DNA from 2 places in the Breoghania sp. genome. Region 2 is predicted to be linked to the other one. Evidence: riboswitches for the same ligand, from Rfam matches in the RefSeq annotation. Region 2 holds a riboswitch; the other holds the start of a gene.
What was found. Region 2 has a riboswitch for S-adenosylmethionine ahead of ABGM93_RS09735 (O-succinylhomoserine sulfhydrylase). Riboswitches for the same ligand answer to the same signal wherever they lie in the genome.

Region 1 (10,670 bases), 210 kb from region 2:
CTGGAAGAAGCCACGGAAGTACCGATCACCAAGCCGCCGCACTACTGAGCTCGCTTGAAGGATCTTCTTGCCAATCTCTCATATATGAGATAATTTCTCATATATGGACTTTTGCTCAGATCTCGACGACCGAATCGCATCTCGCCTGAAGGCCCTGCGCCAGGAACGCGGCTGGTCGCTGGATGAACTCGCCCAACGCTCCGGCGTATCGCGAGCGACGCTTTCGCGTCTCGAAAAAGGGGAGGTCGGCTCCACCACCGCGATCCTGGGACGGCTGTGCAGCGCGTATGGCATGACATTGTCCCGGTTGATGCTGATGGCGGAAGACACGTTCCAGCCGCTCGTGCCCCATGAAAAACAACCAATCTGGCAAGACGCGGAAAGCGGCTTTCTCCGCCGCTCCCTTTCTCCGCCGTCTCAGGCGCTTGCCGGAGAAGTGCTGGAATGTCGGCTGGAACCAGGAACCGACATTTTCTATGAAGCGCCCCCGCGCCCGGGGCTGGAGCACCATCTGGTGCTTCTGGAGGGGGCCTTGCAGCTGGAGCTCGACGGCGCATCGCACGACCTGAGACCCGGCGACTGTCTACGATATCGGCTTTTCGGCTCAAGCAGCTTCCACACGCCGCCTGAAAGCGCCGCCCGCTACCTGCTGTTCATGGTGTAAGAGACATAGACCAGATGCTGAAATCAGACCTGACGATCACGACCCTTTCCGGCGACGCTTTTGCAAGTCACCTTCCGGCCTTCGCCGAGTTGCTGACCTCTTGCGTAAGGGCCGGCGCGAGCGTCAATTTCGTGATGCCTTTTGAGCCTTGCGAGGCAGAAACCTACTGGCGAGAGAAAATCCTGCCGGGCGTTTGTTCCGGCAAACGGGTGCTGCTCGCCGCATGGCTTGGCGACCAGCTTGCCGGAACGGTCAATCTCGATATTGACATGCCGCCCAACCAGATCCATCGGGCAGAGGTGAGCAAACTGCTCGTCCATCCGCAGTTCCGCCGTCGCGGAATAGCCCGCGCCTTGATGCAGGCTCTTGAGGCGGAAGCAAACGGAGCAGGCCGAACATTGGTGACGCTGGACACGCAGACCGGCGGTGCCGCGGAGCCGCTTTACGGCTCGCTCGGCTATGTCACCGTGGGCATGATTCCGGAGTTCTGCCGCGATGCTTGCGAAGACCGGCTCGGCAGCACGACCATCATGTACAAGCGGCTTTGACCATCAATCCGGCGCGCGCACCCTGCCCTTACCCGGCAATCGGGCACGGCTTGCCGTTTGCATCCACCGCCACATAAGTGAACTGGGCCTGGATCACCTTCTCGCGCTCCTGCTTGAGCGCGCGCAAGGCCCAGGCCTCCACATGCACATTGATGGAGCTGCGACCGGTCTTCGTAACTTCAGTGTAAACGCAAAGCACATCGCCGACCTTGACCGGACGAATGAAGTGCATGGCATCCACTGCCACTGTCACGACACGGCCCTTCGCGGTCTGGTTGGCGGCCAGCCCTCCTGCGATGTCCATCTGCGACATGACCCAGCCGCCAAAGATATCGCCTGCAGGATTGGTATCGGCCGGCATGGCGAGTGTGCGCGTCGTCAGATCCCCGCGCGGCTCTTCCACCTTGTCCATTGCCACCTTTTCATCAACCGCCATTCCCGCTTTCTCCTGTCGTGAGAGCCTCTGCCGGTCGGCACATCCAACCAACAATCAAGAACGTCCCTTTAGCCGCCTCTTGCCGGGCGAAGCAACCGACAACTATGCAATGCTGGCCTGCTTGCGGTTATGGGGCCGAATGCCGATAGTTGCCACTCATCCCTGTTCCGTCGAAAGGTGGGAGCCAATCTCGATGGCCGTTTCTTCGCAGTTTCGCGATTATGTGCTCGACCAGCTTGCCCAACTGGGGCCGCTCGACACCAAACACCTGTTCGGCGGATTGTCTGTGCGCTGCGCCGGACAGCATTTCGGCGCGATCCTGAACGGCGTTTTCTATCTCGTGGCCGATGTGCAACTGCGCGCGGAATTGGAAGAGCTGGGCGGCACACCGTTTTCCTATGCACGCGCGGAGCGGACGATCGAAGTCGGTCGCTTCATTTCTGTGCCTGAAGATGTTCTTGAAGATATTGACACATTTCTGCCATTAGCGCGGCGTTCTCTGCAAATCGCCGAACGCGACGGCTAAACCCTCGGTAAAATTCGGCACCTTGATTTCGCAGGAGGCACATGTCAAAACGCTTCCAACATCAAGAGAAGGGCTGGCGCCCTCGCCAACCTGCCAACCGCGGCAAGGTGGTCCCCTGAGATGATGATCTTGAAACCAGGTCGAAACCTCAGGGATGTGGCCCGCAAAACCGGGCAACACAGCGGTATTCGCCAGTTCTCCTCGGCATTTTGCTGAAGGAGCATGACATGTCTGCCAATCCCTCCACATTTCGCGCACACCAAGGCGCCGCTTCTGCGGTGGCCGTCCCGCTTTGCGTTTCCGCAGACGCCTCTGATCACGTTGCAGGGCTCGTTTTCGATCTGATGCTGGCCTCTGCCGCGCAGGAAACGCGCTGCCGTCCAGTTGCTGTGGTACTGCTGACCGACGAGGAACGCGAGACGCGACGGGCCGTGCTTGTGGAGCTGTGGCGCTCCTGTTCTTCGCGCATCATCGATGAAGGTCTGGTGAGCGATCTTCTGGCCCGCCGCGGCAACAGCTTTCTTGCGCTTGCCGGGGCTATGAGCGGGATCGGGATCTGAGCCACGGGCCGAACAAGCCGGAAGCCCCCCCCTGCGGGCGACTGCTTTCCGCAATGGTTTCCTTGCTCCCTCCCGTTTTCCGGTGAGGTCGAGACAAAACCGCCCCTTACCAACCATTGCAAGGTTGATACCCCCAAGTCTTCACGCTCTACTGTGAATTGAATTGGGGATGGGAACCTTGTTGCTTTGTCTGCGTTTCCTTGCGCAAATGTGCGCTCGCGCGGGCAGGTCATGATCATTGCGCCGGCGCGCTGCGTCACCTGCGCGAAGTTTCATGTTTTCCTGTGTTTCATTCCCGCTGGCGCCCTTTGGCGCTACGTCCTATGCGGTGTGGACGGTCCACCTGCGCGAGATGCCAAGGAGACAGGGAGAACCATGGAAGACCAGATCCTCAAGACCCGCGACCTCATAGAGGTCCAGCTCGCCAACTTCATGGAGCTTGGCACCCTTTACGGCCTGAGCGTCATCTACGCCATCCTCGTGCTGATCGTGGGATGGTGGGCTGCAGGCAAGATATCATCTCTGGTCGCACGTGCATGTGAGCGGTCCGATCATATCGACGCCACGATAGGAGGGTTCGCGACCTCAATCACGCGGTACGTCATTCTGGCGCTGGTGGTCATCACCGTCTTGCAGCTTTTCGGCTTCCAGACGACATCGTTGGTCGCCATCATCGGTGCAGCCTCCCTGGCCATCGGCCTTGCCTTGCAGGGCACGCTTTCCAACCTTGCCGCTGGCGTCATGTTGCTGTTCTTCCGTCCCTTCCGCGTGGGTGATTTCGTCGAACTCGCTGGCAACACGGGCACGGTGAAGAACCTCACGCTGTTCTTCACCGAGCTCGCCACTGCCGACAACGTGATGATCATCATTCCCAATGGCGATGTCTGGGGCTCCGCTGTCACAAACTACTCCGCACATGCGACCCGGCGCTGCGATATCACCGTGGGGATCTCCTACGATGACGACATGGACAAGGCGAAGGAGGTGTTCCGCACTGTGATCGCGGAGGAGACGCGCATTCTCGCCGATCCGGAGCCCTTCGTGGAGATCACCAACCTTGGCGACAGCGCCGTCGATGTCACCTTGCGGGTCTGGGTGCTTTCGTCCGATCTGTGGAGCGTTCGGTGGTTCCTGATCAAGCGGCTGAAGGAGAGCCTCGACGCGGCCGGGATTTGTATTCCCTATCCGCACATGCAGGTTGTCGCGCAGGGCGGAAGCACGCCGCTCAGCGCGAGCTGAACGCATCCGCTGTCAGCTCGCCACCGACGCGAGGCATTGGCGCCTCGCGTCGCTCACGCATCAACTCAGCCGGCTTTCGGCAAGATCGCGGCGTTTACATGCTCGCTTCCTGCTCCAGGCGCCCCATTTTCTCGATACAGTAATAGCCGGAAATCTGGCTGATCGTGCCCGCCCGCTTCCATTCATTCAGGACGCGAGAGACATTCTCACGCGCAGCCCCCGCCATGTTGGCGATATCGGCTTGGGACACCTTGTAGTGGATCAGCGTGCGTCCCTCCTCCACATCCTTGCCGAAACTGTCTGCCAGAAGCAGCAAGGTCTTGGCGACCCTGCCCTGCAGGGGCAGGAAGGAGCGGGCTGCAAGAACGTCGTTCGCCAGGCGCAGACGGCTGCCGATAATGCGCAACATATGGCGATAAAGATCTGGGTTCGCTTCCGCGAAGCGGTCGAAGGCGGCCTTGTCGAAGAAGGCGAGGCGCGCGGGCTTCAAGGCAGTGACGGTGGCGGAGCGCGGTTCGCCGTCAAGCAGCGCCATTTCGCCGACAAGCTGGCCGGGGCCCAGGACTGCGAGAAGTTGTTCGTCGCCTTCCGCCGAGAGCAGCGAAACCCGCAGGGAGCCTTCCAGCACTGCATAGCAGCCGTTTCCGGGATCGCCCGTCTCGAACAGGATCGTGCCCGCCTTGATGGACATGGGACGTGCCAAGGCCTCCAGGCCGGCGGCCAGATCCGGCGTCAGTCCCCCAAGCGAGAGACTGTTTTCCAGTAGTCCTTCAACCTTGGGCACACGCGCTCTCCCCGATAAAGCCCCATGTCAGGCGACCCTGTCTCGACACTATTCCTCCCGCACGCCCCATCCCCGACCATCGAAAGGCAAAACTCCTTGGAACCCAATTCGGGGCGTTGACGTTTACCTGCCAGAACAGACAGCGGCTTCTCGGGCCTGGAAAACGCGGGAAATGGGACGATACGCCCTCCTTCCGCCCCGGTGACCAAGAGTGCCGCATTCGGAGGAAAAGTGAAAGCAGCTGCGTGTGACGGTCATCACAGAAGCATGCCGCCACCTCGATTAAGACTATGGTCGTTGGCTAGCCGACACCAGATCAAAGCACACACGACGTTGCCCGCCGGCATCCCCTTAGTCGCCACTGGGCATCGATAGAACGTTCGCAATACGCCGACTTCCCCGTCGGCAGGATAGTCGAGACCCGCCCCCGCCGGTCTCCCCCCGCGCAGAAACCGCCCCCCCGAACCGGTTTCTGAAGCGTCGGTCGGCTCACAATCCGGCCGAACCAAGAAGCGCCTTCCTGTCCCCCGCAGGAAGGCGTTTTCCGTTTCACGGGGTGTAAAACCGTGGGCAATCGATTAACGCCGCCCTCTTTTCCTCCCTCATTTGCGCATAGCGGCCACGCGTCGCGCCGGATTTAACGCCAATATCGGCCAAGATATAACTCATTATCCAGTACGGGATTGTGTGCAGACAGCCTCCCCTGACCGCACTTCCCGGGTATTGAGCTATCGAAGGTGCGGACCTATGGACCCCTACGAGCACATGTACGATGCAGGTGACGGCAATGACGCCACCACCCTCGTCCTCCTTCATGGCAGCGGCGGCGATGCCGCGCATTTCATGCGAATGGGACGCATGGCCGCGCCACAGGCCGCCCTGCTGGCGGTGGAGGGAAATGTCGATGAACAGGGTGTGGCCCGTTTCTATCGGCGCGTATCGGCGGACGAATATGATCTTGAAGACCTGTTCGATCGCGGTGCCGCGCTTTCCGGTTTTCTCACCGACGTGCTGAGCCGGCATGGACGGGACCCAAGCCGTGCGGTGGGTGTCGGCTATACCAACGGCGCCAACATGCTCGCCTACCTGCTCTTCACCCGGCCGCAATTACTCGGCGGTTACGTGTTGATGCACCCGATGGTTCCCTACAAACCCGCCCCAAACGAGGGCATTGTAAGAAAGCCGGTCCTGATCACCGCAGGCACGGACGATCCGGTGGCAACCGAGGACAATATCCGCAACCTCCAGTCCTGGCTGGAAGGACAAGGGGCCAAGGTCGACGTGATGATGCATGACGGCAAGCGCGAACTGCGTGACGAGGAGGTGGAGCGGCTATCCGCTTGGCTTGACCAGTTAGGCTTCGTTGATCGGGCACGATCACGAGCGATGTCCACCGAGGTCTGAAAGCGCTGACGGCGAACAATGGGCCTCCCCCCTCCGGGACGCTTCAGAAAAGAAAGATGTCCTTTTCCGTCAAAGCGAGAAGGAAATCGGGACTGTTCAGGTAGTTGAACTGGGCCAGACGGGCATGGGCTTCCGAATCGGAGGTCATGCTGCGCAGGTTTTCGTCCGGCTCGGCCGGGGCGCACCAGACGGTTGTACTGTCCCGGCGCCCCTCAAGCGCGCGCCAGAAGAAGCGATGCAACTGGCTGGCTTCCTCCGTTAACGGCAGTGTGACCGCCTCGCGATTGGCTTCCCCACCCAGCTTGCGGATACGGCGCGCCAGAAGACGGCTCCGCACCCGTTCAGGCTCACTGAACAGCAGATCGGGCAAGTTTTCGCCAAAGCGTTCAACCAAGACCTCCACCACCAGTTTGGCGAGCGCGATGTTACGATCCATTTGATCATACATGGCGATAAAGGCGGGTCGACGACCGTAGTAGTCCTCAAAGCACTGAATCTGTGCGGCAATCTCCGCCTTTATGGCGGCTGCGGGCAGCAGGCCGGCAGGCCTGCGCAACGTATAATAGCGCGGTCCCGGCAAGCGCTCCCCGAAGATAGCGCGGGCAGGATCGGACACGGGCGCAAATGGGCGGCAGAATGCTAGCGTCAAACCGATGCGGGTACGTGAACTTTTGTCCTCGACTTGTTCTCGGAGCGGCAAATATTCGCGCGACCAGCGATCGGACGCAGCCAAGCAACCGACCGCCGTCAGGCGGCTATCGGCCAGCAGTGTGCGGATAGCCCTGTCGACACCGAAAGCGATGCCGTAATCCAGCGCGGTCAGGACAATACGTTTCATGGCTCTCGCGCCACCTCGGCCAGGTTTCGAAGCATACGGGGGATAATGCAATTGCTGTGTAGCACGGGTGGGACTTCAACCGCGCGTCAAAGACAATGCGCCGGAAAGCCCCGTTTGCTCAACCCTTAGCCGGAAGAGTCACCTGGTGTCTTGCGAAAAAACCGCGTCCGGCCCGCCCCGCGGCCCGACAAGGCGGTAAATGCGCAGGGTTTCGAGTTTGACACCGCGTACCGTGCGCGCGATCTCGCCAATCCGCTCCACCCGCGCGAAACGTGTGCGCAGCGTGTCGGCATGATCGCGCCGAGCCACAGCAACATAGAGGGCCGGGCGGGCAACGATCGCCGGATCGGGCGCGGGAGCCATGGCGTAGCGGATGCGCTCGTCAAGCTGGTAGACCGCGAGATCGGAGCCCGCCTGTTCAAGCGCAAAGGCGAGCTGTCCCGTCATCCCATAGGCGGACGTCGCCACCCATGCCGCCCCCTCGCGTTGGGCCATATCGCCAAGCTCGCTGGCGATTTCCTGCCAGCCGCGCAGCTGAAAGGTCGGATCCTTGCGCGCCAGCGATCCCGTCAGCGGACTGACTGCGTGAACGTAGATCACAAGCGAGACGGCAACACCCAGCGGCACGCCGAATTTCGAAAGTCCCCGCCAGAGCTTTGTCAAAAGCCCCTCACGCCCCTCCGCATCCGCCGCCACAAAGGCCGCCATCAAAACGAGAGCGGGGAATAGCGGTGCGGGCCAGTTGGCCTGAACCCGCGCATGCAGCGAATGGAAGAGCAGGTAGAAGAAAAATGGCAGCGAGGAACACAGAAGCAGGCTCCAGGCCTCCTCGCGGTTCATCACCGTGCGCTTGACCGCGATGCCAATACCGACCAGCGCAATCAGCGCAATCGCCGGATTGAGAAGGCCCAGTTCCGCACCGATGAATTCCCCGATGAAGCGTCCCGTCCATTGATGCGGCACGGCACGACCGAACTGCTTGACGAAGGAGGCCCAGTCATGGGTCGCGTTCCACCAAATGACGGGTGCGGTGACCAGCATGGCCAGGATGCCACCCGCCCATAGCTGCCATGTGGCAAAGGCCCGCCGCGCGCGTGGGCTCACCAGCAGCCAGAGGATGATACCCGCTCCCAGGAACAGCACCGAATACTTGGAGATGAGGCCAAGCCCGGCGAAAAGGCCGACGGCGAGAAACCAGTTGGCGTTGCCGCGGTCGAGCCATTCCGCCAGCGCCCAGATCGTCAGGCCCCAGAAGAGAACCGAGGGCGTATCGGGCGTGGCGATGAGGCTGCCTATGCCAATCAGGATTGTGGCGTTGAAGAAGAGGACCGCCCAGCCCGCGGCACGGTGACCATGCAACAGCACCCCTGTGCGCCACAGTGCCAGCGAGCCGAGTGCGGTCGCCACAATGCCGAATAGGCGCACACCCAGCGCGGTATCGCCCACGAGCGCCTGGCCTGCGGCGATCCACCAGCCGATCATCGGCGGGTGATCATAATAGCCGGCAGCCGGGTTCAGCCCCCAGAGCCGATAATAGGCTTCATCTTCGGAAAGCCATGCGTGGCCGCCCGCCCAGATGCGGATGGCAGTGAGCGCCAGCACGAAGACGATGAGGGCCGCGGGTTTCAGCCACCACTGGAGCGGCCTCTGGTCGTTCCACTCGCGCCACGCGCGCCTGTCGCTCATCGTGGCTGACAACATGGTTCAGCCCTTGCGCCAGGTAAGAACGGAGCTTGCCGCATAGTTCCACACCGCGCCCATGGCCGCACCTGCGGTGCCTGCCAGCCACCAGGAGGTATCCATGCCATAGATCCAGTCGGCCACGCCCACATTGGCGACAACGCCGACCGAGCACACCAGATAGAAGCTCAGGAGCCCCTTCACCGCGGCAAAGCCCTTGAGGCGGCGGTCGCGATAGGTCAGCTGGTTGTTGAGGAAGAAGTTCCACGTCATGGCAACGACCGTGGCAAACAGCTGAGCCTGGCCGAAGGGCAGCGCGACGAGGGCGGCGCGCAGGCTCGCAAGATGCACGACCACGCCGGAAGCGCCGACAAGCCCGAACATCAGGAAGCGGACGGAGACAATATCGCGGGTGAGCTTGGAGACCAGCAGGCCCAGATATTCCAGTGTGACCAGCGTATCGAGCTTGCTTTCGCCGTGAAGCCTTTCGCGGAAAACGAAGGGCAGTTCTTTCACCCGCAGCGCGCCCTTCGCGGAAGCCGCGATATCGAGCATGATCTTGAAGCCTTGGCTGGAGAGCTTCGGCGCGACCGCATCCACCTTGTCGCGGCGGATGGCGAAAAAGCCGCTCATGGGATCGGAAAGCTCAACGCCCAGCAGCACGCGCGCCAGCGAGTTGGCAACACCGGACCCCCATGCGCGGGTGGCCGAAAGCCCGTCCCCCACCGTGCCGCCTTCCACAAAGCGGCTGGCGACGACGAGGTCGGCCTCGTCCGCTCGCAAGAGGTTCAGCATGCGCGGCAGCAGGCTTTCATCGTGCTGGAGATCGGCGTCCATGACGGCGACGAAAGGCGCTGAGCTTGCCAGCATGCCTTCCACGCAGGCACCCGAGAGCCCGCGCCGCCCGACGCGGCGGATGCAGCGGATGCGCGGATCGCGGCGCGCAATTTCCTTGGCGACGTCTGCCGTGCCGTCGGGCGAATTGTCATCCACGAAGACGGCTTCCCACGCGATGCCGGCAAGGGCGGCATCCAGCTTTTCAACGATCAGCGGAACGTTGGCCTTTTCGTTATAGGTCGGCAGCACGACGGTCAGTTCCGCCGGCTTGAAAGGCAAAGGCGTGGGAGAAGCGGGCATGGAAGAGCCCGACTGCGTCTCGGCCTCGCTGGAGGCTGTCTCGGTCAGTTGCATGAAACGTCCGCTGGTGGCGGCTGCGAGCCTCGCCCGCGCCGGGAACCCAAGTCGCGCGGACCATAGCCAAACGTCGCGCATTTGCAAGGCACCGGATCAGCGCGGGGACAATTCGTGATAGCGACCCAGAAACACAGCATCGCAAGGCCCGGCAAGATTGCCGATGATGACAGTACTCTGGCGCAAATCCATCCCCTGCCCTATATCGCGGGCGCACCCGCCTACGCCGCAAGGTGATCCTCCCGCTCTCCACAAGCCCGGAAAGTCCGCCGCCCATGACCCTGCCCGATATCCGCCCAGCCGTTCAGCGCGTTCCGGCCCACGCTTCCATCACGCGGGAGCAGATCAACGAGCTGGTGGAGAGCTTCTATGGCCGCGTTCAAGGAGATCCCCGGCTCGGCCCCGTCTTTGCCGGACGGATCGAGGATTGGGGCCCGCATCTGGCGAAAATGAAACTCTTCTGGGCCTCCGTTCTGCTGAAGACCGGCGAATACAAGGGCAAGCCGGTGCCCGCCCATTTCGTGATGAAGGAAGTGGTGGAAGACGACTTCCGCATCTGGCTTGAGCATTTCAGGACAACCGTTGCGGAGATTTTCGAGCCCGACGCGCGCCCCGTCATCATCGCGCATGCGGAGCGGATCGCCTCCAGCCTCTGGATGGCAATGTTCGCAAGCCCCTTCGACAAGAAGCCGGACTATCTGAAAACGGTCTAGTCGCCGCTATTCAGCGCCATCTGGCACCCGGTCCAGCCAGTCGATCGCCGCCTCATAGGCAGCGCCAAGCGCCAGAAGCTGTTTTTC
Region 2 (10,670 bases):
AGATCGGTGAGATTGTCGCCCCGGCCCGACGTGATGTGACGCCCTCGACCCTCACCCAGATGGCCCATTCCAGCGGCCCGCTCGTGCGCGTCGAAGGGGTGGCCCCTCGCCCGAGAAAAACACGGCCTCGCAAGCGCGAGGAAACGCTTCATCGGGTTGTCGTGGTCGATGGCGGAAACTTGCGCGCCGGGAAAGAGGTTTTCAGTCTCGCGCGCATCACCGCATTGGCACTGGACGACACATGCGCTTCGCCCGAAGGCGAGGATTGGCCCTGCGGGATGGCGGCCCGCACAGCCCTTCGGCGTCTGATCCGCGGCCGCGCCGTGACGTGCAGACGCGCAGGAGCCCCTTCGGGCACTGAACAACAAGGGGCGGAGCCGGGCCTGCAGGAGCGCGGATCCAAACCGTCCTATCTGTGCGAAGTGGGCAAGCAGGATCTCGGCGAGTGGATGCTCCAGCAGGGTTGGGCGGCGCCTGCGCAAGACGATGACGCGAAGGGCCGCGCACTCACGGCGGCCGCGAAAGAAGCCGGGCGTGGCCAATGGCGGCAGGCGGGATTGCCCCCCATCACCGGTGACGGCAGCGCGACCGATCCATCTGCCGACGACACGTTCGACGATCTGGTGGAACGGCTGGAGCTCTCGCAGGAAGCCCTTCAACCTGCCCTTGGCGATCCGGATGCGACCGGCAATGCGCCCGCTGACGACTTCTTTGCAAACGCAGATCCGACGCCGCAGGGAGGCAATTCTCCCTTGCAGCCAGCCCTTCGCTAGGAGGCGGATATGCGCATGTGATCGGCGATATGCCTGCTCCACATCGCCATGCCGGAGGCGGACGGGTGAAACCCGTCGGAGCAGAAGCCTTGCGGGTCCATTTCGCTCATGCGCGAGATCGCGGTCGCGCCGCGTTCGGCGCACAAGGTGTTGCCGATCATGTTGATGAGCCGGGCCCTGCGTTCCAGGATGCGGCCCAGAAGCGGCGGCAGCGCGGGAACCTGGGTCATCACCATGATGTTCGACCAATACAGATCCGCATGCGGGAACCGCGCGCGAAGCGCGTAGAGAAGCCCGCCGAAGCCCGTCTTCCAACCCCGTCCGCTGCGGAAATTCTTGATATCGTTGGTGCCGACGGACACAAGGACATGCGTCCAGTCGCGCGGCTCGATATGGGGAACGACATGGTCACGCAGTTCCGTCGAGATCGCGCTGTTGAAGCCAGCGGTGCGATAGGTGACGGGACGGCCCGTGCGATCATTCAGATGCCGGGCGACCTGAGCGGCAAGACCGTCTTCCAGATGGTCGAGGCCGACACCGGCGGCAGAGGAATCCCCCACCACCAGCAGCCGGATTTCAGCGCCCTGGCCGGGCAGTCGCCCGCCCGGCTCGCCACGCGCAGGCAGCAGGCGCTCGACCCGCAGCCGAACGCCGATCCCCTGCCAGGCATAGACGGGAAAGGCGAGCCAGCTTGCCATGGCGGCAAGCCTTATCGCCGTGCGCCCCTCGCCCATTCCATCTCTCCCCCCAAAGATCCCGGCTGAACCTCAGCCGAGCTTGCCCTCCAGACATTTGGCAATGAGGGTACGGGTTTCGTCAATCCCGTAAAGAGCAACGAAGGAGCCGAAACGGGGGCCACGTTCCTGCCCCAGCAGAAGCTGGTAGAGCGAGGAGAACCAGACGACCGAGACGCCCGGGCCGCCATCGGGCCCGGTTTTCTTGGTGTCCTGATACCGCTCGATGGAGCGGGCCACATCGAGGATCGCGTCCTGAATGACCGCGCCGTCGGCATCGGCGGGAAGTGCCGCCAGCCGCGCATCGAGATCGATGAGCGCCTGACGCTCCACCTCGTCCGGGGCCTTGAAGGACTTGGTGGGCTTCACGAAATCCTCAAAGTAACGGATCGCGTAGCCGACCAGACGGTCCAGTTCCGGGTTGGTCTCGGCACTCTCGCCCGGCGCATAGCGGGAAATGAACGCCCACAGCACGTCCTTGTTCACCGCGTTAGAGGCGGAGACAAGGTTCAGCAGCATGGCGAAGGGGACCGGCATTTCCACGTCCGGGATCTTGCCGGAATGGATGTGCCAGACCGGATTGCCGAGCTTCTGCACCTCCGGCATGCCGTCATACTTCTCAAGGAAGGTGTAATATTCGTCCACCGCCTTTGGAATGACGTCGAAATAGAGCTTCTTGGCGCTCTTGGGCTTCTGGAACATGTAGAGCGCAAGGCTCTCTGTCGGCGCATAGGTCAGCCATTCATCGATGGTCAGGCCATTGCCCTTGGACTTGGAGATCTTCTCACCCTTGTCGTCGAGGAACAGCTCATAGACAAAATGCTCTGGCGGGGTGCCGCCCATGACCTGACAGATACGGTCATAGACGCCCATGTTGGGGCCATGATCCTTGCCGAACATCTCGAAATCGACGCCAAGCGCCGCCCAGCGGGCGCCGAAATCGGGCTTCCACTGGAGCTTCACGTTGCCGCCGGTGACCGGCAGGGTGATGTCCTCGCCATCCTCGTCGGTGAAGGTGATCGTGCCATCCTTGGCGTTGACGTCCTTCATCGGCACGTAGAGCACGCGACCGGTCTTGGGCGAGATCGGCAGGAAGGGGCTATAGGTCGCCTGACGCTCTTCGCCGAGCGTCGGCAGCATCACCTGCATGATCGCGTCGTATTTTTCGAGCGCGCGCAGCAAGGTCTCGTCAAAGCGGCCGGACTTGTAATAGTCCGTCGCGCTGGCGAATTCATAGTCAAACTTGAACGTGTCGAGGAAGCGCCGCAGCATGGCGTTGTTATGCGCACCGAAGCTGTCGAAATCGCCGCCAAAGGGGTTCGGCACAGACGTCAGCGGCTTGTGCAGATGCGGCTCCAGGAAGCTCTTGTCCGGCACGTTGTCGGGGATCTTGCGCATCCCGTCCATGTCATCGGAAAAGCACAGAAGCCGCGTCGGGATTTTGTCTTCGGTCAGCAGCCGAAAGGCGGTGCGCACCATGGTCGTGCGCGCAACCTCGCCAAAGGTTCCGATATGCGGCAGGCCGGACGGGCCATAGCCCGTCTCGAACAAAACCGGCTTGTCGCTTCCCCGTTTCTCGATCCGTTTGACCAGTTTGCGCGCCTCTTCGAACGGCCAGGCTTTGGAAGCCTGAGCCGCCTCAAGAAATGCGGGCGACAGGTCAAGCGGGGGCAGGGAATGCTCGGTCATTTTCCGGTTTGTCCATTGAAATGGTGATGAGGCGCCGTCATGCGTTCAAGGGCGCGGCGCGCCGGGACACTAGTGTGGATTGAGGCAGGAGGAAATCAAAAAAAGCCGCAAGGCGGGGTAATTCGCGCTGACAAACGCCGAAGCCTCACTTTCGCCGCCAAGCAGACGTTTCTGACATGACCTAACGTGAAAACAGGCATGCTGGCCCCACCGAGCAGGCTTTGTGAGAGACATTTGCCGAGAGGAGCAGATCGGTGAGGCTACGTCGCATCCTGTGGTCTTTGTCCCTCGCGGTGGCAGGGCTGGTTACGCTTTTCGTCGCCGGGCTGACATTTGCGCCGCTTATGACGTTGGTCCTCCTGGAAGTCCTGTTTCCAACGCAGCCCCATTATGAAATCTCCCGCCGCTTCCAAGGCCCGGACAGCCTGCACAAGGTGGTTCTGCTGCGCCAGACAAACACGCCATTCCTCTTTCCCGGACAAGGCAGCGATGCGCCCGGTCATCTCTGTCTGGTCGACGCGAAGGGGCGGATCCTTGCCGGAAAGCCCGTCGAAATGGTGCACCTGGTCGAGGGGATCGAATGGGAGCGCGGCCATGTGCGTGTCAGGGACATCGTCGACTGGGACATTGCCGCTCTTCAAAGGTCGCGGCGACAAACAGGCCCGACCGCAGCCGCCTTGCGGAGGCGAAGGGGAACCCGTAACGTCACATCCGGAAACACATCTCTTTGCAGGACCGAGCTTCGCCCATGACCCAAACGGTGTCCCCCCAGAAAGCCCTGATCTACACGATGGTGACGATCTCGGCCGCCGACAGCACGATGACCGATTCCGAGTTGCTGAAGATCGGCGAGATTGTGCAGACGCTGCCGGTTTTCCGCGAATTCGACAGCGACAATCTCGTACAGGTTGCCGAAGAATGCGGCGCGCTGCTGGAGGGCGACGACGGCCTGGATACGGTGCTGGAGGTGATTGCGGGAACGCTTCCCAAAAAGCTCTACCAGACAGCCTATGCGCTGGCGGTGGAGGTGGCGGCCGCCGATCTTGTGGTGGAACAGGAAGAGCTGCGTTTCCTGGCACTGCTGCGCGATCGCCTTGACCTCGACAAGCTCTCGGTCGCCGCGATCGAATTCAGCGCCCGTGTGCGCAACCGGGTGGGCTGAGCTCCCCCTCCACCGGCAGGGCCTCTCTCCTACCCCCGCCAGAAACGCGGCACGAAGAGCACCATCACCGTCAGCAGTTCCAGCCTGCCCAGAAGCATGCCGAAGGAAAGGATCCATTTGGCCGTGTCGTTCAGCGGACTGAAGGTGCCCGCAGGCCCAATGATCTCGCCAAGGCCCGGCCCGACGTTGGAAATGGCCGTGGCCGCGCCGGAAAGCGCGGTCAGATCGTCGAGACCTGTCAGGCTCAAAGCCATGGCGAGCGCCGCGAAGCTGCAGATATAGAGAAAAAAGAAGCTCTGGACGGCTGCCATCACACCATCATCGATGGGGCGCCCGTTGAAGCGCGGCACGAAAATACCGTTCGGATAGACCATCCGGTTGAGATGCTGACCGAGATTGGCCCACAGCACCTGAAAGCGGAACACCTTGATCCCGCAGGAGGTGGACCCGGCACATCCCCCGATGAACATGATCACGAAGAAGAGCCCGGCGGCGAAGGGCCCCCATGCGTTGTAATCGGCATTGGCATAGCCCGTGCCGGTCATCACCGAGACGACGTTGAAGGCGGCGTAGCGCAAGCCCTCCAGTCCGTCATGAACCCCGGTATTGTGCTGGAACAGCCAGATGGCGAGGATGAACCCGATCAGCAGCAGGAAGAAGGCGCGCACCTGCGTATCGCGCAAAAGCGCCTGCGGCTCGCCCTGAAACAGCTTGATGTAGAGAAGAAACGGCAGCGAGCCGATACACATGAACACGACCGCGATCCAGTCGATGGCCGCGCTGTCGAAATGACCGATGGAGCCATCCTTCGTTGAAAAGCCACCTGTGGCCACCGTCGTCATGGCGTGCATGATCGCGTCGGAAAACTCCATTCCCGCGATATTGTAGAGAACCGCACAGAGCGCGGTGAAGCCGATGAAGATCAGCGTCATGATCCCGGAAATCTGGGTCGCACGCGGCAGGATCTTTTCCGGCGCATCAAAAGCCTCGGCCTTGAAAAGCTGCATGCCGCCAACCTTCAGAAGTGGCAATACGGACAAGGCCATGACAATGATGCCGAGCCCGCCGAGCCATTGCAGGATCGCGCGCCAGAACAGAACGCCCGGTGGCGCATGATCGAGACCGACAATGACGGTCGCCCCCGTCGTGGTCAGGCCTGACATGGCCTCGAAAAAGGCATCGGTGTAGCTATCCACACTGCCCGACCACAAGAGCGGAAGCGCCCCGAACCCGGCCAGGACGAGCCAGACGACACAGGTCATCAAAAAGGCCTGCCTCAGTCCCATCGCCCCCTGCGAACCGCGTGCAGACAGCCAGAGCGACAGGCCGATCATGATGGTGAGCAGGGACGAGGCGGCAAAGATGCGCCAGTCCTCATTGTCGTCGGCAAGATCCACCAGCGCCGGCACCATCATAGCGCAGCCAAGCGTTGCCAGAAGCACGCCTGTCACGAGCAGGATGGGCCGGAGATCAAGCACGAACGAAGCCTCGGAAAATCAAATGGCACAATGGCAGACATGGGTGACAGGCACGAGAGCTCAGCCGGGCTGTCGCCGCAGGTCTGTTGCGATGTCCCAAGCTCAGTTCAGGACACGCGGCATGTCAGGAATATCGAGGGGAAAAGCCGGAATGGCGACAGAAAAAAGGTCGCCCCTTTCGCTTTCCATTTCATAGCTGCCGACCATGAAGCCGGAGGTGGTAGAGAGCGGACAGCCCGAAGTGTACTGATAGCTGGCGCCGGGACGCAGAACAGGCTGCTCGCCAACGACGCCTGCGCCGCGCACTTCCTGCACCCGGCCCGCCGCGTCGGTGATCTTCCAGTGACGCGAAATGAGCTGAACCGTCGTCTCGCTCTGATTCACGATGCGGACCGTATAGGCCCAGAAATAATGGTCGTCCGCCGGCGCGGACTGATCGGCCAGATAGGTCGGTTCAACAACGACCGAAATCCCGTTGGTCTCTTCGCTGTACATCACAAACAATCCATCGACAGCGCGTGGAGCCTGCCCGGCCAACGCTCACATTCCACCATAAATGAAGCGCGGGCAAAGGTGTATTGCCTTTGCGTCACTCTTCTCTCCGACAATGCTTCACATTTTGTCGAAGGCCTGTCTTCTATCGTCATGTACGCGGCAGGGAAAGCCCACTGTTCCTGTTGACCGCACCTTGCCCGGATTGCACGGTGTGAGCGTCATTCCTCTTTTGGCTTTCGCGAGCTCCCATGTTCGACGCCTATTTGCGCCGCAAGATCGATCCACCGCTCGATGCTGCCGGAAAACGCCTCTCCCGCGCCGGTATCAGCGCCAACACCATCACGCTTGCCGGATTTGCGGCGGGGATCGTCGCGGCCACCGCCATCGCGCTTGGCGCACCACTCGTCGGGCTCGCCCTGATCGTTCTCAACCGACTTGCGGACGGCCTGGACGGCGCGATTGCGCGGGCAAGCGAACGCACCGATCTCGGTGGCTACCTGGATATCGTGTGCGATTTTCTCGTCTACGGCGCGATCCCCTTCGGCTTCGTGCTGGCGGACCCGGACGCCAACGCCCTTGCCGGTGCAGCACTGCTCGCAAGCTTCTATGCCTCGGGCTCGACCTTTCTTGCCTTCAGCACCCTCGCGGCCAAACGCGGGCTTTCCACCTCCGCGCAAGGCGTGAAATCGCTTTACTATCTGGGAGGCATCGCGGAAGGGGCGGAGACGATCGTGTTCTTTGTCGTCGCCTGCCTTTTCGCCGATCATTTCGCGACCCTGGCCTGGGTCTTTGCCGCGATCTGCACGTTTTCGGCGCTGATGCGGCTGATCAATGGGGCGCTCATGCTGCGAGCGCAGAGATGACGCCAGCTAGCGTCCCGCCATTTTCGTTGCCATGACGGAGATGGTCTTCACGTAGACCTCCGCCTTGTTCCACTCGCGCAGCACCCGATAGTTCTTCGTGCCCGCCTCCCAGGATTGCCCGGCCCGCCAGCCCTTCTGTTTCAGATAGTTGGCGGTTGACGCCATCACGTCGGGGACGGAGCGGATGAGATCGCGATGGCCGTTACGGTCGTAGTCGACAGCGTATTTCACGTAATTGGAGGCGAGAAACTGGGTCTGGCCAAGTTCGCCCGCCCATGCGCCGCGCATCTGGTCCGGCGACATGTCTCCCCGCGCGACGATCTGAATGGCGTGATCCAGTTCATTGGTGAAGAAAGCGGAGCGACGGCAGTCATAGGCAAGGGTCGCAAGCGACCGCATCACCGACATCTTGCCGCTGTTTGCCCCGAACCCGGTCTCCAGTCCCCATATGGAAACGATGACCTCCGGCGGCACACCAAAATCCCGCTCGATGCGCGAGAAGAGACGCCGATTGTTTTCGATATAGGACCGTCCACGACGGATCATCGAATTGGAGACGCGCCGCGCATAGAACTGTTTGAAACTCAGCTTGAAGGACTTCTGAGACCGGTCGAGACGCACCACACGCGGATCGTACCGCACTCCGGACAGCACCCTGTTGACGGCCCGCGAGGACATGCCTCTGGAGACCGCCTCTCGCTTGTATTGGGAGAGCCAGCTTTCGAAGCCGGAGCCATCGTTCCCGCAGGTCGCGGCACTTGCAGCCGGCGAAAGCGCCAGCATTCCCACCATGTTCAGGACGACAAGAGACAATCCCCTCATCACGCCCCCCTTCCCTGTCGCATCATCGCTGCCTGCACTATTGCCCTGCAGAGGGGCCCGCGCAATCGACATAAGCGTGAAGGGCAGAATGCCCTGCGCGCTCAGATCGCGCAAAGCGCCCGCTCGATATCGTTGAGCAGATCGTCAGCATCCTCCAGGCCGACCGACAGACGCAACACACCGCCATTGATACCCAGTTCCAGACGGTCTTCTTCCGGCACACTTTGATGCGTGGTCGTCGCCGGGTGACAGATCAGGCTCTTCGCGTCGCCGAGATTGTTGGAGATCTTCACGATCTGGAGTGCATTGCAGAAACGGAAGGCCGCTTCCTTGCCGCCCGCCAGTTCAAGGGCGACCAGCGTGGACCCGCCGCGCATCTGCTTTTTCGCCACCGCCGCCTGCGGATGGTCGTCGCGGCCGGGATAGATCAGGCGGGCAACGGCCTTGCTCTCGGCAAGGAAATGGGCAATCCGACCGGCGCTCTGCGTCTGTCGCTCGATGCGCATGGGCAGCGTCTCCAGCCCCTTCAGCATGACCCAGGCATTGAAGGGCGACATGGAGGGGCCGGTGTGTTTGTAGAAGGGATGAAACTCCTGCTCGATCCATTCCTCGTCCGACAGCACGACGCCGCCAAGACAGCGCCCCTGCCCGTCAATGTGCTTGGTCGCGGAATAGACGACGACATCCGCGCCCAGCGCCAGCGGCGACTGCCACAGCGCGGTGGCGAAGACGTTGTCCACGACCAGACGCGCCTCGGCCTCGTGGGCGATATCGGCAACGGCGGCGATATCGACGATGTCGAGCGTCGGGTTGGTGGGCGATTCAAGGAACATCACACGGGTGTTGGGGCGTACCGCCGCCTTCCACTCATCCAGATTTGTCCCGTCCACCATGGTCGCTTCCACGCCAAAACGCGGCAGCACCGTTTCCGCGACATAGCGGCAGGAGCCGAACAACGCCTTGGCCGCGACAATATGATCGCCCGCCTTCACACTCGCCAGAAGCGCGGATGTGACGGCGGCCATGCCGCTTGCGGTCGCGCGCGCCGCGCCCGCGCCCTCCAGCAGGCACATGCGCTCTTCGAACATGGAGACAGTGGGATTGGCATAGCGCGAATAGACGAAACCGGGATCGTCGCCGTTGAAGCGCGCTTCGGCACTTTCGGCGTCCGGATAAACGAACCCCTGCGTCAGGAACAGGGCTTCGGAGGTTTCGTTGAAGGCGGTGCGCGTCGTGCCACCGTGAACCAGGCGAGTGGCCGGATGCCAGTCTTTGTCGTTCGTCATTTTGTACTCCACGTTCAAAATGCCCGGTTCCAGATATAAAAATACCCCGGACGCGGACGGCCGGGGTCGAAAAACACCCGGTCTGTTTAGCTACTTGTTTAACGTGGCTGCAAGCCGACCGGCTCAAATCACCACGGGAAGCTTGACCAGATAAGCCATCCCCGTCTTGGCGTCAATGCGGGGATCGGCTAAGGGAGGATGCGGAGAATCGAAAGGCAAGCGACGACATGACGAAAGAACTGGCCGGCATCCTGCCTGCACACATGATCGAGGCACTTTTCGATACAGGCGCCATCACCGCCGACCGGCCGCGCGACGACGATCAGATCCAGCCCGCCAGCCTCGACTTGCGCCTCGGCAAGATCGGATGGCGCGTGAGGGCATCCTTCCTGCCAGGACCGGGCAAGTCGGTGGCGAGCAAGCTCGACCGGCTGAAACTGCATGAAGTCGATCTCAGCCCCGGAGCGGTGCTTGAGACGGGCTGCGTCTATATCGTGCCGCTTCTGGAAGAGCTGAACCTGCCCGACGACGTGGCGGCGACCACGAACCCGAAAAGCTCCACCGGGCGTCTCGATGTCTTTACCCGCGTAATCACGGATGAGGGCCGCGAGTTCGACACGGTGCCCGCGGGCTATCGCGGCGCGCTGTTTGCCGAGATCAGCCCGAAGACCTTCCCCGTCCTTGTGCGCACCGGCTCCCGGCTTTCGCAGATCCGCTTCCGGCGCGGTCATCCGCTCGTCAGCGATGCGGAACTGGTGAACGTGGACGCGGCCTCGGAACTGATCCCCGGCGGCAATGCCCGCATTGGCGGCGGTCTTCAGCTTTCCATCGACCTTGCAGGCACGGGCGACGACCGACTCGTCGGCTACCGCGCCAAGCGACACACCGGCGTCATCGACATGGACGTGAAGGCGGCGCATGATCCGCTGGATTTCTGGGAGCCGATCCATCGCCGCGGGGCCGCGGAACTGATCCTCGACCCGAACGAATTCTACATTCTGGTCTCGCGCGAAGCGGTGCACGTGCCGCCGGACTTCGCTGCCGAGATGGTGCCTTTCGACCCGCTTGTGGGTGAATTCCGCGTTCATTATGCGGGCTTCTTCGATCCAGGTTTTGGCCATTCCGCCATTGGCGGAACGGGTTCGCGGGCCGTTCTGGAAGTGCGCTCCCACGATGTGCCCTTCATTCTCGATCATGGCCAGACGGTCGGGCGCCTTGTCTATGAACGCATGGCAGAGCGCCCCCATACGCTTTATGGCGAAGGCATCGGCTCCAACTACCAGGGCCAGACACTGAAGCTTTCCAAGCATTTCCGGGCGGACGACTAGGTCGCCCCTCTGCCGCTTGAAAGCCCGCTGCGGGGAACTT

Region 1: linked by a shared signal. The riboswitch ahead of ABGM93_RS10640 (hypothetical protein) and the one ahead of ABGM93_RS09735 (O-succinylhomoserine sulfhydrylase) in region 2 are both predicted to bind S-adenosylmethionine.

The regions. Positions count from the first base shown of each region.
Region 1 covers NZ_OY771475.1:2,450,153-2,460,822, forward strand. Annotated here, with positions in the region: gene ABGM93_RS10615 (SlyX family protein) at 1-48, shown strand, start outside; gene ABGM93_RS10620 (XRE family transcriptional regulator) at 104-664, shown strand; gene ABGM93_RS10625 (GNAT family N-acetyltransferase) at 679-1,212, shown strand; gene ABGM93_RS10630 (acyl-CoA thioesterase) at 1,241-1,648, opposite strand; gene ABGM93_RS10635 (TfoX/Sxy family protein) at 1,842-2,174, shown strand; SAM-I-IV-variant riboswitch at 2,228-2,365, shown strand; gene ABGM93_RS10640 (hypothetical protein) at 2,402-2,734, shown strand; gene ABGM93_RS10645 (mechanosensitive ion channel domain-containing protein) at 3,110-3,973, shown strand; gene ABGM93_RS10650 (Crp/Fnr family transcriptional regulator) at 4,068-4,757, opposite strand; gene ABGM93_RS10655 (alpha/beta hydrolase) at 5,505-6,161, shown strand; gene ABGM93_RS10660 (ChbG/HpnK family deacetylase) at 6,205-6,999, opposite strand; gene ABGM93_RS10665 (glycosyltransferase family 39 protein) at 7,138-8,700, opposite strand; gene ABGM93_RS10670 (glycosyltransferase family 2 protein) at 8,704-9,816, opposite strand; gene ABGM93_RS10675 (hypothetical protein) at 9,985-10,107, shown strand; gene ABGM93_RS10680 (group III truncated hemoglobin) at 10,146-10,583, shown strand; gene ABGM93_RS10685 (amidase) at 10,590-10,670, opposite strand, start outside.
Region 2 covers NZ_OY771475.1:2,243,768-2,254,437, forward strand. Annotated here, with positions in the region: gene ABGM93_RS09690 (thermonuclease family protein) at 1-773, shown strand, start outside; gene ABGM93_RS09695 (SGNH/GDSL hydrolase family protein) at 770-1,507, opposite strand; gene ABGM93_RS09700 (lysine--tRNA ligase) at 1,541-3,196, opposite strand; gene ABGM93_RS09705 (hypothetical protein) at 3,451-3,948, shown strand; gene ABGM93_RS09710 (tellurite resistance TerB family protein) at 3,945-4,358, shown strand; gene ABGM93_RS09715 (TrkH family potassium uptake protein) at 4,388-5,836, opposite strand; gene apaG (Co2+/Mg2+ efflux protein ApaG) at 5,939-6,331, opposite strand; gene ABGM93_RS09725 (CDP-alcohol phosphatidyltransferase family protein) at 6,580-7,194, shown strand; gene ABGM93_RS09730 (lytic murein transglycosylase) at 7,201-8,016, opposite strand; gene ABGM93_RS09735 (O-succinylhomoserine sulfhydrylase) at 8,118-9,302, opposite strand; SAM riboswitch at 9,368-9,447, opposite strand; gene ABGM93_RS09740 (2'-deoxycytidine 5'-triphosphate deaminase) at 9,530-10,630, shown strand.